DNA from 3 places in the Polymorphum gilvum SL003B-26A1 genome. Region 1 is predicted to be linked to each of the others. Evidence: riboswitches for the same ligand, from Rfam matches in the RefSeq annotation. Region 1 holds a riboswitch; each other region holds the start of a gene.

Region 1 (5,458 bases):
TCGACCGTCTCGATCGCCCCGCCGGCCTCCTTCCAGGCGCCGAAGCCGCCGTCCAGGTGCACGACCGGGGCGAGCCCCATCTCCATCGCCGTCTTCGCCGCCAGCGCCGAGCGCAGGCCGCCGGCGCAGTAAAACAGGAAGGTCTTGTCCTCGGCGAACATCGGCTTGTGGTAGGGGCTCGCCGGGTCGATCCAGAACTCCAGCATGCCGCGCGGGCACGAGAAGGCTCCGGGGATCTTACCCTCGCGCTGGATCTCGCGCACGTCCCTCAGGTCGACGAAGACATAACCGTCGCGCCCCAGCAGATGCTTCGCCTCCTCCGCGCTCACCGCCGCCACCACCGCATTGGCCTCCGCCAGCAGCGTGTCGATGCCCTTGACGATCGTCTGCGCCATGTCCCGTTGCCTCCCGCTCCGCGTCCTCCGCATTTCAACATCTGAAGTATTGTAGTGTCGAGCAAGCGGTTCCGCTTGATCGGAAAGCGTCCTGGCGCGCCGCGCCGCCGGTCCAAGTCCTTTCGCCGCAGCACAAACCGCTCGTCTGACGGTCGGCGATGGTCTACACCGCGCATCACATCCCCTGCCCCGGACGAAGGACCCGCCCATGACCCTGCTCGACGCCCTGACCGCCCGTGCCGGCGGAGCCTGCGAACTCTGCGGCGCCGGCGCAGGTCTCACCGCCTTCCTGCTTGCCCCGCGCGCCGACGGCAGCGCCGAAACGGCGGTACTGGTCTGCGAGACCTGCCGCGCGGGCCTCGAAGGCGGCGATCTCGATCCCACGCACTGGCGCTGCCTCGCCGAGAGCGCCTGGAGCCAGGAGCCCGCCGTGCAGGTCGCCGCCTGGCGCCTGCTCACGAGACTGCCGGCCGAACCCTGGGCGCGCGACCTGCTCGACCAGATCTATCTCGACGACGAAACCCGCGCCTGGGCCGAGGCCGGAGCCGACTCCGAAACCGCCTCGGCCGCCGATGGCGAGGAAAGCGTCGTCCACAAGGACACTCATGGTGCCGTCCTGTCGGCCGGCGACACCGTCACCCTGATCAAGGACCTCAAGGTCAAGGGCGCCAATTTCACCGCCAAGCGCGGCACCGCCGTGCGCAACATCGCCCTGGTGCCGGACAATCCCGCCCAGATCGAGGGCCGCGTCAACGACCAGCGCATCGTCATCCTGACCGAGTTCGTGAAGAAGGCGACCTGAGTCGCAGCCCCCTACACCGCGCCGAGCGTGATCGCCGCGACGACCAGGTAGCGCCCGGTCTTGGCCACGGCGACCAGGATCAGGAACGGCCAGAACGGCTCGCGCAGCACGCCGGCGGCCACCGTCAGCGGATCGCCGATGAACGGCGCCCAGCTCAGCAGCAGGCTCCACTTGCCGTAGCGCTGATACCAGCGCGACGCCCGGTCGAGTTGCGCCGTCGTGACCGGGAACCAGCGCCGGTCGCTGAACCGCTCGACGCCGCGCCCGAGCAGCCAGTTGACCACCGACCCGAGCGTGTTGCCGATGCTGGCGACCACGATCAGCAGCGCCGGCGAATAGGCGCCCGACAGCAGCAGCCCGACAAGCCCGACCTCCGACTGCGCCGGCAACACGGTCGCCGCCAGGAACGACAGCAGGAACAATCCACCATAGGCGCCGACGTCAGCCACGCCGCCATCCGGCACACGCGTCCGCACCGTCCGCCTGCCGGCGCTTCGCTCTGCTTGTCGCTGCTGTCGGATCTGCCTGCCGCCTCATGCTCCCCTGTCTGCGGTGGTCCCCTGCCGCTGTCAACAGGCCTGACGCGGTCTGCCCCGTCGCCATCATCAATTTGTTGACATCCGGGGCCCGCCGCATACCCTATCTTGTGTTCAAGGTCCTTCGATTCGGGAGTCTCGAAGGCTAAGAGGGAAGCTGGTGAGACTGGAGAACGGTCGAATCCGGCGCTGCCCCCGCAACTGTGAACGGCGAGCTTCTGTCCGAAAGCGCCACTGGGATGTCCCGGGAAGGCGGACAGGTGGTGATGACCCGTGAGCCAGGAGACCTGCCTTGTTCGGAAAACGTCATCGGGCGGCGGGCCCGGGGACGCGGAACGGGCATGCCTTGTGCCGTCTCCGACCGTCTTTCGCCTGCCTCCCTTCACACTTTCGGGGCGAAAGGACCAAAATGACCGTTACCGTCTATTCCAAGCCGGCCTGCGTCCAGTGCGACGCCACCACACGCACGCTGACCGCACGCGGCGTGGCCTTCGACATCATCGACCTGACCGAGGATGACGCCGCCATGGAAGCCGTCCAGTCGATGGGCTATCGCCAGGTGCCGGTGGTCGTCGCCGGCGACGACCATTGGGCCGGCTTCCGCCCGGACAAGATCGGCGCGCTTGGCTGAACCTTGGGCCTGCTCGTCTATTTTTCGAGCGCGTCCGGCAACACGCACCGGCTGATCGACCGGCTGGACCTGCCGGCCCGGCGCATCCCCACATGCGCGTCGGAACCGGTGCCGGCGGTGCGCGAACCGTTCGTCCTGGTCGTGCCGACCTACGCGGACGGCGAGGGCCGGGGCGCGGTGCCCAAGCAGGTCATCCGATCGTCTCGAAGATCGAGATCCGCAAGGAGGGTAAGATCGGCCGCGTCTACTACCCGGCGCCATTCATGACCAACGACAATCTCGACTACTACCGCGACGCCTACGAGATCGGCCCGGAGAAGATCATCGACACCTATGCCGCCGCCACCCGGCACGTCGACCAGGGCCTGTCGCTGACCCTGTTCTTCCGCGACAGCGCCACCACGCGCGACATCAACCGTGCTCAGATCCACGCCTGGAAGAAGGGCATCAAGACCATCTACTACATCCGCCTGCGCCAGATGGCCCTTGAGGGGACCGAGGTGCAGGGCTGCGTGTCCTGTTCCCTGTGAGGCCACCCATGACCGTGCATGCAAAGATCCGATCCGTTCCGGACGCCGTGAACTGGAACCGCCTGCGGGATCCCAAGGACCTGGAGATCTGGAACCGGCTGACCGTGAATTTCTGGCTGCCCGAGAAGGTGCCGCTCTCCAACGACATTCCGAGCTGGGCGACGCTGACGGCGGCCGAACAGCAGCTGACCATCCGCGTCTTCACCGGCCTGACCCTGCTCGACACGATCCAGAACATGATCGGCGCGCCGGCACTGATGGCCGACGCCATTACCCCGCACGAGGAAGCGGTGCTGACCAACATCGCCTTCATGGAGGCGGTGCATGCGCGCAGCTATTCCAGCGTCTTTTCCACCCTGTGCCGTACGGCGGAGGTCGACGACGCCTTCCGCTGGTCGGCGGAAAACCCGCAGCTGCAGGCGAAATCGCGGCTGATCCTGAACGAGTACGACGCCTCCGGCACGCCGCTGAAGAAGAAGATCGCCAGCGTCTTCCTGGAAAGCTTCCTGTTCTATTCCGGCTTCTATCTGCCGATGCACTGGTCGAGCCGGGCCAAGCTGACGAACACCGCCGATCTGATCCGCCTGATCATCCGCGACGAGGCCGTGCATGGCTATTACATCGGCTACAAGTTCCAGCGCGGCCTGGAGACCGTGAGCGAGGCGGAACGGCAGGAGATCAAGGACTTCGCCTTCTCGCTGATGTTCGACCTCTACGCCATCGAGGCGAAATACACCGAGAGTCTCTGCGACGGCGTCGGCTTGACCGAGGACGTCAAGCACTTCCTGCATTACAACGCCAACAAGGCGCTGATGAACCTCGGCTACGAGGCGCTGTTTCCCGACGCCGTCTGCGCGGTCAATCCGGCGATCATGGCGGCGTTGTCGCCCAATGCCGACGAGAATCACGACTTCTTCTCCGGCTCCGGCTCGTCCTATGTCATAGGCAAGGCGGTCGCCACCGAGGACGAGGACTGGGACTTCTGAGGACGCCGTGTCAAAAGCTGCTGCGGACCTTCAGGTGGGTGTGCTCGCGCGGAGGTCCGTCATTGTGGACATGCCGGGTGGTGTCCTCGGCCACCGGGATCAGCCCGACCGTGCCGTGCATCACGCCGCGCTCCAGGAACAGGGCTTCCGCATAGGACGTCACGTCGGCGACCCGTCCGCGCATGACCACCACGTCGAGCGAGGTGGAATGGTCGAGCGGCACCGACAGCGCGGCCACGGTCTGGTCGTGGCGGTCGAGCCGGCTCTGCGGCACCCGCGCGGCCAGGTTGCGCACCGACTGGTCGATCGTGCAGCTGATGACGCCGAAGCAGCCGGCCTCGGCCGGGCCGCCGGCAACGGTCGACAGGCCGCGCCGCACCAGGTCGCGGATCGTTTCGGAGCGGCTAGTCGCGCCGGTCGCCGCCATGTGGGCATCGAGCTCGGCGGCCAGCGCGTCGTCGAGCGTGATCGTCGTGCGTTGCATCGTGTCTCCTTGCAGCCGTCCGCGCCACAGGGTAGCCCGGCGCGGCGGCGCCCGAAAGGCGCAAGGATCTCGACATCCCTATTGCGCTGCAACAGCAAGTATGATCTTTTTTTTATTAATTCACACAATCGGGTTAATTCTGACAATCAGGAGATCGTTTCATGCGCCTCTTCCCCCTCGGCCTTGCCGGCCTCGCCGGCCTGATCGGCCTCGCCTCGCCGGCGACGGCGCATTTCCAGCAACTCCTGCCCTCCGCCGACGTGCTGCCCGAAGGCGGCTCGGTCACGCTCGACATGGTCTTCACCCACCCCTTCGAGGGCGGCCCGGTGATGGAGATGGCCAGGCCCGCGCGGGTCGGCGTCCTCGCCGCCGGCCAGGCGGTCGACCTGATGCCGGCCCTGGTCGAGACCCCGGTCGACGGCAAGAGCGCCTGGACCGTGACGCACGACCTGTCCGAGCCGGGTGCGGCGGTCTTCTTCGTCGAGCCGCAGCCCTACTGGGAGCCGGCCGAGGGCAAGTTCATCGTGCATTACGCCAAGGTCGTGGTCGACAGCTATGCCTCGGGCGAAGGCTGGGACGACCTGGTCGGACTTCCCGTCGAGATCCGGCCGCTGACCCGGCCGACGGGCGTCTGGAGCGGCAACCTGTTCTCCGGCGTCGTCCTCAAGGATGGCACGCCTGTGCCCTTCGCCGAGATCGAGGTCGAGTTCGTCAACGACGGCTCCGTCGAGCCCCCCAACGACGCCTTCGTCACCCAGGTGATCCGGGCGGACGCCAACGGTACCTTCGCCTATGCCATGCCGCGCGCCGGCTGGTGGGGCTTCGCCGCCCTGGTCGAGGCCGACGACACTATGGCCTCTCCGGACGGCAGTCAGGTGCCGGTCGAACTCGGCGCCCTGATGTGGGTCAGGGCGACCACCATGGACGGGAAATGACCTGACATGGCGCACATCCCAGACGGCGTCCTGTCCGCCCCGGTCCTGATCGGCGGCGCCGTCGTCACGGCGGCAGGCGTTGCCCTCGGCCTGCGCCGCCTGCAAGACCGCGCCATTCCGCGGGCGGCGATCCTGTCGGCGGTCTTCTTCGCCGGCTCG
Region 2 (5,458 bases), 280 kb from region 1:
GGCTTCATCCGCGCCCAGACCATCGCCTACGACGACTACATTTCGCTCGGCGGCGAGGTCGGCGCCAAGGAAGCCGGCAAGGCCCGTGACGAAGGCAAGGAATACGTCGTCAAGGACGGCGACGTGATGCTGTTCAAGTTCAACACCTGACGCCGCCGTCACGGCGGGCCGCCCGTCAAGGGAACCACGCGCGGCCCGCATCGTTGGACGGACTGGGCCTGCGCGACACGGAACGGACGGAGCCACGACGTGACGATCGATCAAGCCTCGCTGTTCGCGATCTTCGGCTTCGTCTTCGCACTGCTGATCTGGGGCCGGATCCGCTACGATCTGGTCGCCTTCACTGCCCTGATCGTCGCGACGGCGGCGGAGCTGGTTCCCACGGATCAGATGTTCGCCGGCTTCGGCCATCCCGCCGTCGTCATCATCGCCCTGGTGCTGATCGTCTCGCGCGGACTGATGAATTCGGGCGCCATCGAACTCGTCGCCAGCCGCCTGATTGCGACGGGCAACGGCGTCTCCAGGCATATCGGCGTCATGTCGATCGTCGCCGCGGCCCTGTCCGCGGTGATCAACAACGTCGCCGCCCTCGCCCTTCTCATGCCGCTCGACATCGAGGCGGCGCGCAAGGCGAAGCGGGCCGTTGCGCTGACGCTGATGCCGCTCTCCTTCGCCACCATCCTCGGCGGCATGATCACCCTGATCGGAACGCCGCCCAACATCGTCATCGCCCAGTACCGGCAGGACGCGCTCGGTGCCCCCTTCTCGATGTTCGACTTCGCCCCGGTGGGCGCCACGGTCTCGATCTTCGGCGTGCTGTTCGTCGCGCTCGTCGGCTGGCGCCTGCTGCCGGCCCGGGTCAGGACCGCGCCGGCCGACACCGAAGCGGCCGAAACCCTCTATGTCGCCGAACTGCGCGTCGGCCAAGGCTCGAAGAGCGAAGGCTTCACCCTTGGCGATCTCTATCCGCTCGCCGACGAGAAGGACATCAATGTCCTCGGCCTGGTCCGCAACGGCCGCCGTCTGCCAGGCTTCGCTCGCCGCGAACCCGTACGGGAAGGCGATTTCGTCATCGTCGAGGGCAACCCGAAATCGATCGAGTCCTTCATGGGCGCCGGCGACCTGGAGTTCGAAGGCTCCGAAAAACACGAGGCCGGGGTCACCGGCGGCAGCCTCACCCTGATGGAAGCCATCGTGCCCGAGACCTCCCGCATGGCCGGGCGGACGGCGACCGGCATGCGCCTGCTCTATCGCCATGGCGTGACACTGCTCGGCGTCTCCCGCCAGGGCAGGCGCTTCCATGACCGCGTCCGCCGGCTGACACTGCACCCGGGCGACGTGCTGCTGCTGCTCGGCACGCCCGAGAACCTGGAGACGGCAACCTCCTGGCTCGGCGTGCTGCCGCTCGAGGGACGCCGGACCGGCGTCGTCCAGCGCAACAAGGCCGGCCTGGCCGTCGGCGCGTTCCTGTTCGCCATCGCCGTCACCGTCGCCGGCATCACCTCCCTGCCCGTCGCCCTGGCCGCCTGCGCGGTGTTCTACGCCGCCACGGGTCTGGTCGACGGCACGGAAGTCTACGAGGCCGTGGAGTGGCAGGTGGTCGTGCTTCTGGCCTCGCTGATCCCGCTCGGCATCGCCTTCGAAACCTCGGGCGGCGCCGAACTGATCGCATCCGGCATCGTTGCCCTCACCTGGGGCGCACCGGCGTGGGTGGTTCTCCTGGCCCTCATGGTCGTCACGATGACGCTGTCGGACTTCCTCAACAACGTCGCCACGGCCCTGATCGCGGCGCCGATCGGAATCCAGGTCGCCCGCACGCTCGACGTCAATCCGGACGCCTTCCTCATGGGTGTTGCGGTCGCCGCGTCCTGCGCCTTCCTGACCCCGATCGGGCACAAGAACAACACCATCATCATGGGCCCCGGCGGCTACCGCTTCGGCGACTACTGGCGCATGGGCCTGGCGCTGGAACTGATCGTGCTGGCCGTCGCCGTGCCGTCCATCCTCGTCTTCTGGCCCCTGTAGGGCCCTGGCGCTCACCGCGCCCCTCCCCATCTGCCCGGATTATTACGTATGGCCGGCAGGCTTGCCCCCGGCTGCGCGCGGGTGCACGATTTCGCGTGATGGTTCCGCCAAACATGACGCGCGGCGGATGAAAAGGGAACACGGTGAGGATTACCCATCAGGGACCGAGACCGTGGCTGCCCCCGCAACTGTGAGCGGCGAGCGCACCTCTACGAGCCACTGGCCGGACGGCTGGGAAGGCGAGGGCGCGCAACGCGCCGCAAGCCAGGAGACCTGCCATCGGACCGGGCCCAGCCGCCCAACAACGCAACCGCCGCCGCACGGAGGGTGCGGCAAGGAGAACGACATGCATATCGAACCCGGCGTCGTCGACGGCGCCAAGATCGTGCTCAGCTACGCCACCGCGGGAACGGCCTTCGTGCTTGCGGCCAAGATGATCGGATACACCGTCCGCCACGATGGCGGTTTCCAGGCCGTGGCCCTGCGCAGCCTGGTGACCACGGCGCTCGTCTTCGCCTTCTTCGAACTCCTGCCGCACCACCCCGTCGGCGTTTCGGAAGTACACCTGATCCTCGGATCGACGCTCTATCTCGTCTTCGGCGCCGGACCGGCCGCCATCGGCCTCGCGACGGGGCTCCTGCTGCAGGGCTTGCTGTTCGCGCCGTTCGATCTGCCCCAGTACGGCATGAATGTGACGACCCTGCTGGTGCCGCTGTTCGCCGTCAGCCTGCTGGCGAAGCGGATCATTCCGGCGAAGACGCCCTATGTGGACGTGAAATACTGGCAAGCTCTCGCGCTTTCGACGTCCTACCAAGGTGGCGTCGTGGCCTGGGTGGCGTTCTGGGCGCTCTACGGCAGCGGATTCGGTACGGAAAACCTCGCTTCGATCGCTGCCTTCGGCGCTGCCTACCTGACCGTGATCCTGATCGAACCGCTCGTCGATCTGGCCGTCCTGGCCGCCGCCAAGACGATCTCCGGACTGTCCCTGTCGCCTCTGCTCTATCGACGCCTCTACCACGAGGCGGTCTGACACCGCGTCCCGCGGCGGCCGGTCTGCGGGTCTCCCGTGCTCTGCGGCATCTTGCCTGCGGGATGATCCCTGGCCTTGGCTCGGGCGGATGAACAGCCTATAATTCTTTAGAATTACTCTAAAGAGGTTCGCATGTTCAGCCGCCTGCTCGGCTTCGGCCGCCGCGAGTTCGCCTCGCTCTCCGAACAGGAGATCCTTGCGCTCGCCATCTCCTCCGAGGAAGACGACGCGCGCATCTACAAGGCCTATGCCGACGGCTTGCGCGAGCAGTTTCCGCAGTCCGCCAAGGTGTTCGACGCCATGGCCGAGGAGGAGAACGAGCACCGCCAGCACCTGATCGAGCTGCACCGCGTGCGCTTCGGCGACACCATCCCCCTGATCCGGCGCGAACACGTACGCGGCTACTACGAACGCAAGCCGGACTGGCTGGTGCGCCCGCTCGGTCTCGACAAGGTACGCGCCATGGCCGAGCGGATGGAGGATCAGGCCTACCGCTTCTATCTGGAGGCGGCCAAGCGGGTTTCCGATGCCTCGACGCGCAAGCTGCTCGGCGACCTGGCGCTGGCCGAGAAGGGCCATGAAAGCCTCGCCATCCGCCTGGGGCGGGAATTGACGCCGCAGGACGTACGCGATGAGGAAGGCCGTACCGAGCGGCGCCAGTTCATCCTGACCTACGTCCAGCCGGGCCTCGCCGGCCTGATGGACGGCTCGGTGTCGACGCTGGCGCCGATCTTCGCCGCCGCCTTCGCCACCGGCGACACCTGGCAGACCTTCCTGGTCGGGCTGTCGGCCTCGGTCGGCGCCGGCATCTCGATGGGCTTCACGGAAGCCGCCCACGACGACGGCGTGCTGTCGGGACGCGGCTCGCCGGTCAAGCGCGGTCTCGCCTCGGGCGTGATGACGGCCGTCGGCGGCCTCGGCCATGCGCTGCCCTATCTGATCCCGCATTTCTGGACCGCGACCACCGTCGCGGTGATGATCGTCTTCGTCGAGCTGTGGGCGATCGCCTGGATCCAGAATCGCTTCATGGAGACGCCGTTCCTGCGCGCCACCTTCCAGGTCGTCCTCGGCGGCTCGCTGGTGCTGGCCGCCGGCATCCTGATCGGCAACGCCTGAGACGCATCCTGTCCGCCTTCTCGCCTTCGGTGCGATATCGCGCCCTGTCAGCGGCAGGCTGGTCAACGGCAGACTGGTCGACGGCAGGTTGGCAACGGCAGGCTGGACCCGATCTGCCCGAAGCCTGTCGCCGGCCGAGTCGGCTTTACGGCAAATCTGCGGCAATAGGACGCCGGATTTTTCGGTCGATTCCGGCCCGGCTGCGGCCAGATGGTGCAACCGGCCTTCATCCTCATGCCCTTGTCCTTGACCAAAGTCAAGACGACACGATCGGACGGCAAATCGAACCGATGACGATCCTGGGTCAGCCGGACAAGACCGCAAGACATAGCCAGTACTGAACCGTTTTTCTGGGCTTCATTGTCCGCAACAAAGGAAAATCAAAGCTCCCTAGAAGAGCCATTGAACGGAAAGGCGTTCCTCTTTCTTTCAGGGTCCAGACTCAGCCGAAGATCATGGATCGAAGCGATAAGTTGAGTATATTTATCCGATTTTTTCCTTGTCAAGCGGCTGCCGCAATGCCGCGAACTGGAACTGCTATAAACTGGCCGCACCTCGATCCAACGGAGGTTGATATGACCAGAGCCAGCTTACTCCTTGCCAGTCTTTCGGTTTTTGCCCTGTCGCTAACCCCGGCGCAGGCCCAGTCCGAGCTTCTGACCGAGGCACGTGATTACTTCCAGCCGATTCCCCACTCGGTCCCGACCGTCGCAGACAACCCCGTGACGCGCGAGAAGATCGACCTCGGCCGCATGCTGTTCTTCGATCCGCGCCTGTCGCGCTCGGGCCTGCTGTCCTGCAACACCTGCCACAACGTCGGCATGGGCGGCGACGACAACCTGGAGACCTCCATCGGCCACGGCTGGCAGAAGGGTCCGCGCAACGCCCCGACGGTGTTCAACGCCATCTTCAACACGGCCCAGTTCTGGGACGGCCGCGCAGACGACCTGAAGGCCCAGGCCAAGGGTCCGATCCAGGCCGGCGTCGAGATGGCCAACACGCCCGACCGCGTCGAGGAGACGCTGAAGAGCATGCCGGAATACGTCGAGCGCTTCCAGCGCGCCTTCTCCGGCGAAGCGGATGCGGTCACCTTCGACAACATGGCCCGCGCCATCGAGGCCTTCGAGGCCACGCTGATCACGCCGGCGTCGAAGTTCGACCTGTACCTGGAAGGCAACGAGGCCGCCCTCAACGACCAGGAGAAGGAAGGCCTGAAGCTGTTCATGGACACCGGCTGCGCCAGCTGCCACGGCGGCGTCAACTTCGGCGGCGAGGGTTACTATCCGT
Region 3 (5,458 bases), 580 kb from region 1:
CGGCGGCGGCGCGTCGCCAAGGCCGATCAGATGGGCGGCATGGCGCAGCGCGTTGGCGTGGTTTTCCGCCCCGCCCTCGACGCAGTAGCGCCAGAAGCGGCGCGCCGCCTCGACCGGTACGCTGGAGCGCCGCGCCAGCGCCTCGTCCCAGCCGTCGTCGCCCGGTACCACCAGCAGGGCGACGCCGGAGCGGCGCGCCTCCTCCTCCAGCCGCTCCAGGCCGTAGGCGAAATAGGCCGCGCCGCCGAGCAGGCGCAGCACGACGAGCTTCGAGCCGGCGACCGTCTTCTCGGCGTAGAGGTCGACCGAATAGGGATGGGCGAGCGCCATCAGGCTGGCAAGCCGCAGGCTGGCCGCTCCCGGTCCGAGCCGGCGCTGCGCGGCGGCGAAGGCGGCGAGTTCCGTGTCAGCGGCCGTCAGCAGCACGATGTCGGCCGGATCCTGGCCGAGGTCGACCGCCTCGCCGCCGTCATCGATCCGCCCCGTCCGGCTGGCCAGGATGTGCATCAGCGGATTCCTTGCGCAAGGCTGCGGACGGCGCCCGCCGGCCGGCCCGCGATCCTGTCGGCCCAGCGCCCCCCACCGCCCGGCAGCGGAACGGGCGCGGCGGTGCCCCATCCTCCACCCGGGAGAGCGCCGCGGAGATCCGGGGTGACGGGGCAAGGCAAGGTCATGTCTCGGCCAAGCGTTGTCTCGGGGCTCAGGCCGCCGCAGCAGCGAGGGCGGATTCGACGCCGGCGCGGTCGAGCCCCTTGAGGCCGATGACGACCAGGCGGCCGGGAGCGGCCGCGCCGGCGGCGAACCAGGCCTCGACGCGCGGGCCGACGGCCTGGACCATGGCCGGCGCGGGCTTGCCGGCGACCGCCACCGCGCCCTTGATGCGGAGCACGCCGGGCCGCGCTATGGCGGCGAGCACGCGCGCCTCGGCGTCCTTCAGCGAGACGAAGGACGCGACGTCGAGGATGAAGCTCTCGAAATCGTCATGGTGGTGATGGTCATGGTCATGGTCGTCGTCGTGGTCGTCGTCATGGTCGTCGTCGTCGTGGTCGTGATGGTGGTGGTGGGCGTGGCGCGCGGCCAGATCGTCCTCGGCCGCCGCGCCGCGCCCGAGCAGCACGTCGACGGGCAGGAAGCCCTTTTCCGCCGCCACGACATGCACCGTCGGGCGCACGTCGCCGGCGATGTGGGCGCGCACGCGCTCCAGCGCCTCGTCGCCGACCAGGTCGGCCTTGTTGAGCACGACCAGGTCGGCGCAGGCGAGTTGGTCGTGGAACAGCTCCTCGACCGGGCTGTCGTGGTCGAGCGCCGCGTCGGCGGCGCGCTGGGCGGCAAGCGCCGCCTCGTCGAGCGCGATGCGGCCCTCGGCGAGGGCTGCGGCGTCGAGCACGGTGATGACGCCATCGACGGTGACGCGGGTCTTCACGCCCGGCCAGGAGAAGGCGCGCACCAGCGGCTGCGGCAGCGCCAGGCCGGAGGTCTCGATGACGATGTGGTCGGGCGGCGTGTCGCGGTCCAGCAGCTTCTCCATGGTCGGCAGGAAGTCGTCGGCGACGGTGCAGCAGATGCAGCCGTTGGTCAGCTCGACCACCTCGTCGGCGGCGCAGGCCGGATCGGCGCAGCCGTCGAGCAGCGCGCCGTCGAAGCCCATGTCGCCGAATTCGTTGACGATCAGCGCGATGCGCCGGCCGCCGGCATGGGCGATGAGGTTGCGGATGAGGGTCGTCTTGCCGGCCCCGAGGAAGCCGGTGACGATGGTGGCGGGGATCTTGGAAGCCGTGGTCATAGGCGCATGTCCGCTGCGGGAGTGGGTTTGAGAAGGACCGGCAGGCCGCAGGCGACGAGGACGACGCGCCCGCAGACCCGTGCGAGGTCCTGGTTGAGCCGCCCCTGCGCGTCGCGGAAGGCGCGCGCCAGGGCGTTGTCGGGGACGATGCCGAGGCCGACCTCGTTGGTGACGAAGACGACCGGGCCGGCGAGCCGGGGCACCAGCGCGCACAGCGCGGCGACCTCGGCCGGCACGTCGCGGCCGGCCAGCATCAGGTTGGAGAGCCACAGGGTCAGGCAGTCGACCAGCACGGCACACTGCGGCCGCGCCTCGGCGGCAAGCGTCGCGGCAAGCTCGAGCCCCTCCTCGACCGTGGTCCACCCCGGCCCGCGACGGGCGCGGTGATCGGCAATGCGCTCGCCCATCTCGCCGTCGCCGGCTGCGCCGGTGGCGAGATAGACCGGCGCAAGGCCGCTCGCCAGGACCAGATCTTCGGCGAACCGGCTCTTGCCCGAGCGCGCGCCGCCGGTGACGAGGACGGCCGGGGCGGCTGCCCCGGCACCGCTCGGCATCGGCTCAGCCGAACAGCTGCGCGCTCAGGGCCGACAGGCCGACGCCGACGACGCCGGCGCCGACCAGCCGCGGCATCAGCGCTCCCGCCTGACCGGCCGCGCGCGGCGCGGTCAGCAGCATGGCGAGCGAGGCGATGGCGGTCTGGATGACGGCGAAGCCGAGGAAATAGGCGTAGAGCGGCGCCGGCTCGGCGCCGACGATGGACTCGCCGTAGGCATAGCCGTGGAACAGACCGGCGAGCGCGAACAGCGCCGCCCAGCCCGCGCGCGGCAGCGCGGTGCCGGTGACGATAAGGGCGCCCACGGCGAGCACCGAGGCGGCGATGACCAGTTCGGCGAGCGGCAGGTCGACGGACTGGAGATGCACGACGACGCCGGCGACGGTCGCGACGACGAAGGCCGCCGGCAGCAGCAGGCTGCGGCCGAGCAGCCCGGCGGCGATGCCGACGGCGACGACGAAGGCGAGATGGTCAATGCCGATGACCGGATGGCCGAGGCCCGACAGCAGTCCCTGGACGAAGGTCTGCGGCATCTCGCCGTCCATCATGTGATGGGCGGAGGCCGGCGCCGCGGCGAGCGTGGCTAGGACGAGGGCGCCGAGGCGCGCCAGCGGAGTGGCGAAGAGACGGGTCTTGACGAAAGCGGTCATGGGATCCTCCGGCCGTCCACCCGACGGCGGCTTGGGTTGCGTCGCGTCGCGGCCGGTCTCCTGGCTCGCGGGTCGTCGCCCTTCGCCGCGCCTTCCCGGCGCCTCGCGTTCAAAGGCGCCAGTGGCATGCTGCGGCAGGGCTCGCCGCTGACAGTTGCGGGGGCAGCTGCGGACTTGGGACCTCGGGGTGAGTCGTCCCGCACCGCATTCCCGTTTCATCCCCTGGGCTTTGCCCGTGCGGGGAACCGTGACGGTTCTGTTGTAGCCGCAACCGGACGGGCCGACAAGGACGCCTTGGGGCGGATCCCGGAGCGATCGCACGGGAAACACGCGCGGCCGGATGGATCCCCGCGCGGGGCGGGGACGACCCAAGCCGGGCACGGCGACACGGGCCGTCCGCCCCTCCTCGGCTCCCCGGTGTGGCCGGACGGCGCCCGGAAGCGTCCCGCAGGCGCGCCAAATCCGGCCCGTGATCCGACCCCGACACAGACCCGGCGCCTCGCCTTGTGGAAAACTTCGTGCAGAAAGGGCTTGGCAAAGCCGTTGCGGCTTTGTTATACGCTCGCCACCGACGGCGGCCGACAGGCGCGCCCCATGGTGATCCGCGATAGCTCAGTTGGTAGAGCGTTCGACTGTTAATCGAATGGTCGCAGGTTCGAGTCCTGCTCGCGGAGCCATCCTCTTCCAAGCCATTGTCCGCAAGTTGTTTTCGTGCAATCGCGACCGATCGGCGTTTTGCTCCGGTGAGCAAACCCAAGACGATCGTCCGCTATTCCATCGGTTTCAGCATCGGGTCTCACGCCGATAGCGCGGTCGTGACTTGCGCGTGGACGTGAAATTCCGAAGACGGGTATGGTTGGGGCGCGGTAGGCGGTCTCGAGAATAGCTGCTTAGCGGCTCAAGCGACTCTCCGCTTGAGCGACCTCATGCCCCGTGCGACCAGTCCAGTGCTTCGAGATCGGCTTTCGGGATGATCCCGTGAGTCTCCAAAGCGGCCTGAAACCGCTCGTCGAGCCACGCTCGACCTTCAGCCGACACCTCGACAGCCGGTTGCTGGCGATAGGCCCTGCGCGGATCGGTGTTCCCGCTTCCCCGGGAAACATTGCGCTTTGTCGGCGCGAAGGAGTTCGGGCCTAAGTGATCCATCAGGTCATTCAGAGAAATGCCGTTCGCAAGCGATCCCGCCAGGATCTCTGCATGATGCACGCGAACGAACCTCGGCCAAGTCGCCAGCCAAGGCTGACGCGCGATCTCCTTATCGGTCGCATCGTCGCGTCCCGGTTCATGCCGCACCGCAATAGCCCGGCCGAACACGTGTATGTCGTTTTTGCCGTTCGGATCGCGCGTCAACCGGCCGATGTACATGACCGCGCCCTCTCGAACGCCCGTAGGCCGCTTTGCCGCCGGATAAGCCAAAAGGCGATGACAGTTCGCCCGTCGGACCAGTTCGGCGGTCGGATAAGACAGCGCAAACCGGTCGCTGCTGACACCAAGGAATTTCACGAATGCCTGGGCGGCCTCGGCGACGAGCGGCAAGGTCGCCCAAGCCAGAGGACTCGCAAACCCTACGTCGACGCCGAAATCTGCAAGCTTCTCCTGGCGGATTGGCTGTCCGTGTGACAGGCGATGCCGGCTCATGATAGGCTCCCATCGCTCCAGCATCCCGGCGGTCAGATCAGGTCCGCAGCGCGCCCAAAGATCGTCGAAATACGCCCTGCAGGTTTCCAGGACACCGGCATCCGCGGACACGAAGCCGAATTCCAGATTCCGGCTCAGCGCGGCTTCGGTCAGATTGGCCGACGTGACGATTGCCCGGTCTGCAAAGACATAGAGCTTGGCATGCAGGTTACGGACGCCACGCACAGACACGCCGGCTTCCAGTAGGGCACGAAGGGCGGCGATGTCGCTGACCCCTTCCGCGAAATCCGCGAGATTGAACCGCGTGATCACCCTGGCGACGCCCGGAGCCGCCAGCGGCAGGCGATAAAGCACCCCGGCCTTGATGAAGGGGGAGACGATCCGCAGGTCGCCGCCGCCCTTGGCAGCCGCCTCGGCGAATTCGCGTGCCCAGTCCTTGTCGACCAGCCGGATCGTCATCCTGCACCGTCCCGCATCACGTTCATAAATATTAAGGCGGAGGCCGGAAAAGACAATCTGTCCGGGCAGCGATCCCGGTCCCGATCTTGGCGATCCGCTGCCGGCTTGCCGACGCGTCCTGATGCAGCTAAGAGATCGGCCGGACCATGGTTATCGGGATCTTCTCCGACCGACCGACGAGGACAGCAATGAACGACGGCAGTCGATCTCACATCAGGCAGGGTGCCGACCGGACATAGGCCGTTCCTCCGGAGTCCGGCACGTCCTGCGGCACGAGGCGGGGACGGACATGGCCACCGACGCGTTCAAATCCTTCGACCGGTTTCCTTCGCTCCGCGCGGCGGGCGTCCCTGCGGTCGCCGTCGCTGCCCGGCA

The links. A riboswitch is a leader RNA that binds a small molecule or an ion and turns the genes downstream of it on or off. The one in region 1 is predicted to bind cobalamin.
Region 2: linked by a shared signal. The riboswitch ahead of SL003B_RS05985 (energy-coupling factor ABC transporter permease) and the one ahead of nrdH (glutaredoxin-like protein NrdH) in region 1 are both predicted to bind cobalamin.
Region 3: linked by a shared signal. The riboswitch ahead of SL003B_RS10265 (HupE/UreJ family protein) and the one ahead of nrdH (glutaredoxin-like protein NrdH) in region 1 are both predicted to bind cobalamin.

The regions. Positions count from the first base shown of each region.
Region 1 is NC_015259.1:1,551,095-1,556,552, reverse strand. It holds gene SL003B_RS07350 (rhodanese-like domain-containing protein) at 1-395, opposite strand, end outside; gene SL003B_RS07345 (PhnA domain-containing protein) at 604-1,197, shown strand; gene SL003B_RS07340 (YqaA family protein) at 1,209-1,646, opposite strand; cobalamin riboswitch at 1,834-2,042, shown strand; gene nrdH (glutaredoxin-like protein NrdH) at 2,143-2,364, shown strand; gene SL003B_RS22725 (class Ib ribonucleoside-diphosphate reductase assembly flavoprotein NrdI) at 2,368-2,631, shown strand; partial or broken gene SL003B_RS07330 (class 1b ribonucleoside-diphosphate reductase subunit alpha) at 2,556-2,894, shown strand; gene nrdF (class 1b ribonucleoside-diphosphate reductase subunit beta) at 2,903-3,880, shown strand; gene nikR (nickel-responsive transcriptional regulator NikR) at 3,891-4,364, opposite strand; gene SL003B_RS07315 (DUF4198 domain-containing protein) at 4,526-5,299, shown strand; gene cbiM (cobalt transporter CbiM) at 5,306-5,458, shown strand, end outside.
Region 2 is NC_015259.1:1,269,244-1,274,701, reverse strand. It holds gene ychF (redox-regulated ATPase YchF) at 1-150, shown strand, start outside; gene SL003B_RS05990 (SLC13 family permease) at 250-2,025, shown strand; cobalamin riboswitch at 2,108-2,320, shown strand; gene SL003B_RS05985 (energy-coupling factor ABC transporter permease) at 2,372-3,055, shown strand; gene mbfA (iron exporter MbfA) at 3,188-4,171, shown strand; gene SL003B_RS05975 (cytochrome-c peroxidase) at 4,747-5,458, shown strand, end outside.
Region 3 is NC_015259.1:2,126,836-2,132,293, reverse strand. It holds gene cobN (cobaltochelatase subunit CobN) at 1-507, opposite strand, end outside; gene cobW (cobalamin biosynthesis protein CobW) at 701-1,783, opposite strand; gene cobU (bifunctional adenosylcobinamide kinase/adenosylcobinamide-phosphate guanylyltransferase) at 1,780-2,337, opposite strand; gene SL003B_RS10265 (HupE/UreJ family protein) at 2,342-2,986, opposite strand; cobalamin riboswitch at 3,020-3,251, opposite strand; tRNA gene SL003B_RS10260 (tRNA-Asn) at 3,588-3,663, shown strand; gene SL003B_RS10255 (phospholipase D family protein) at 3,911-5,083, opposite strand.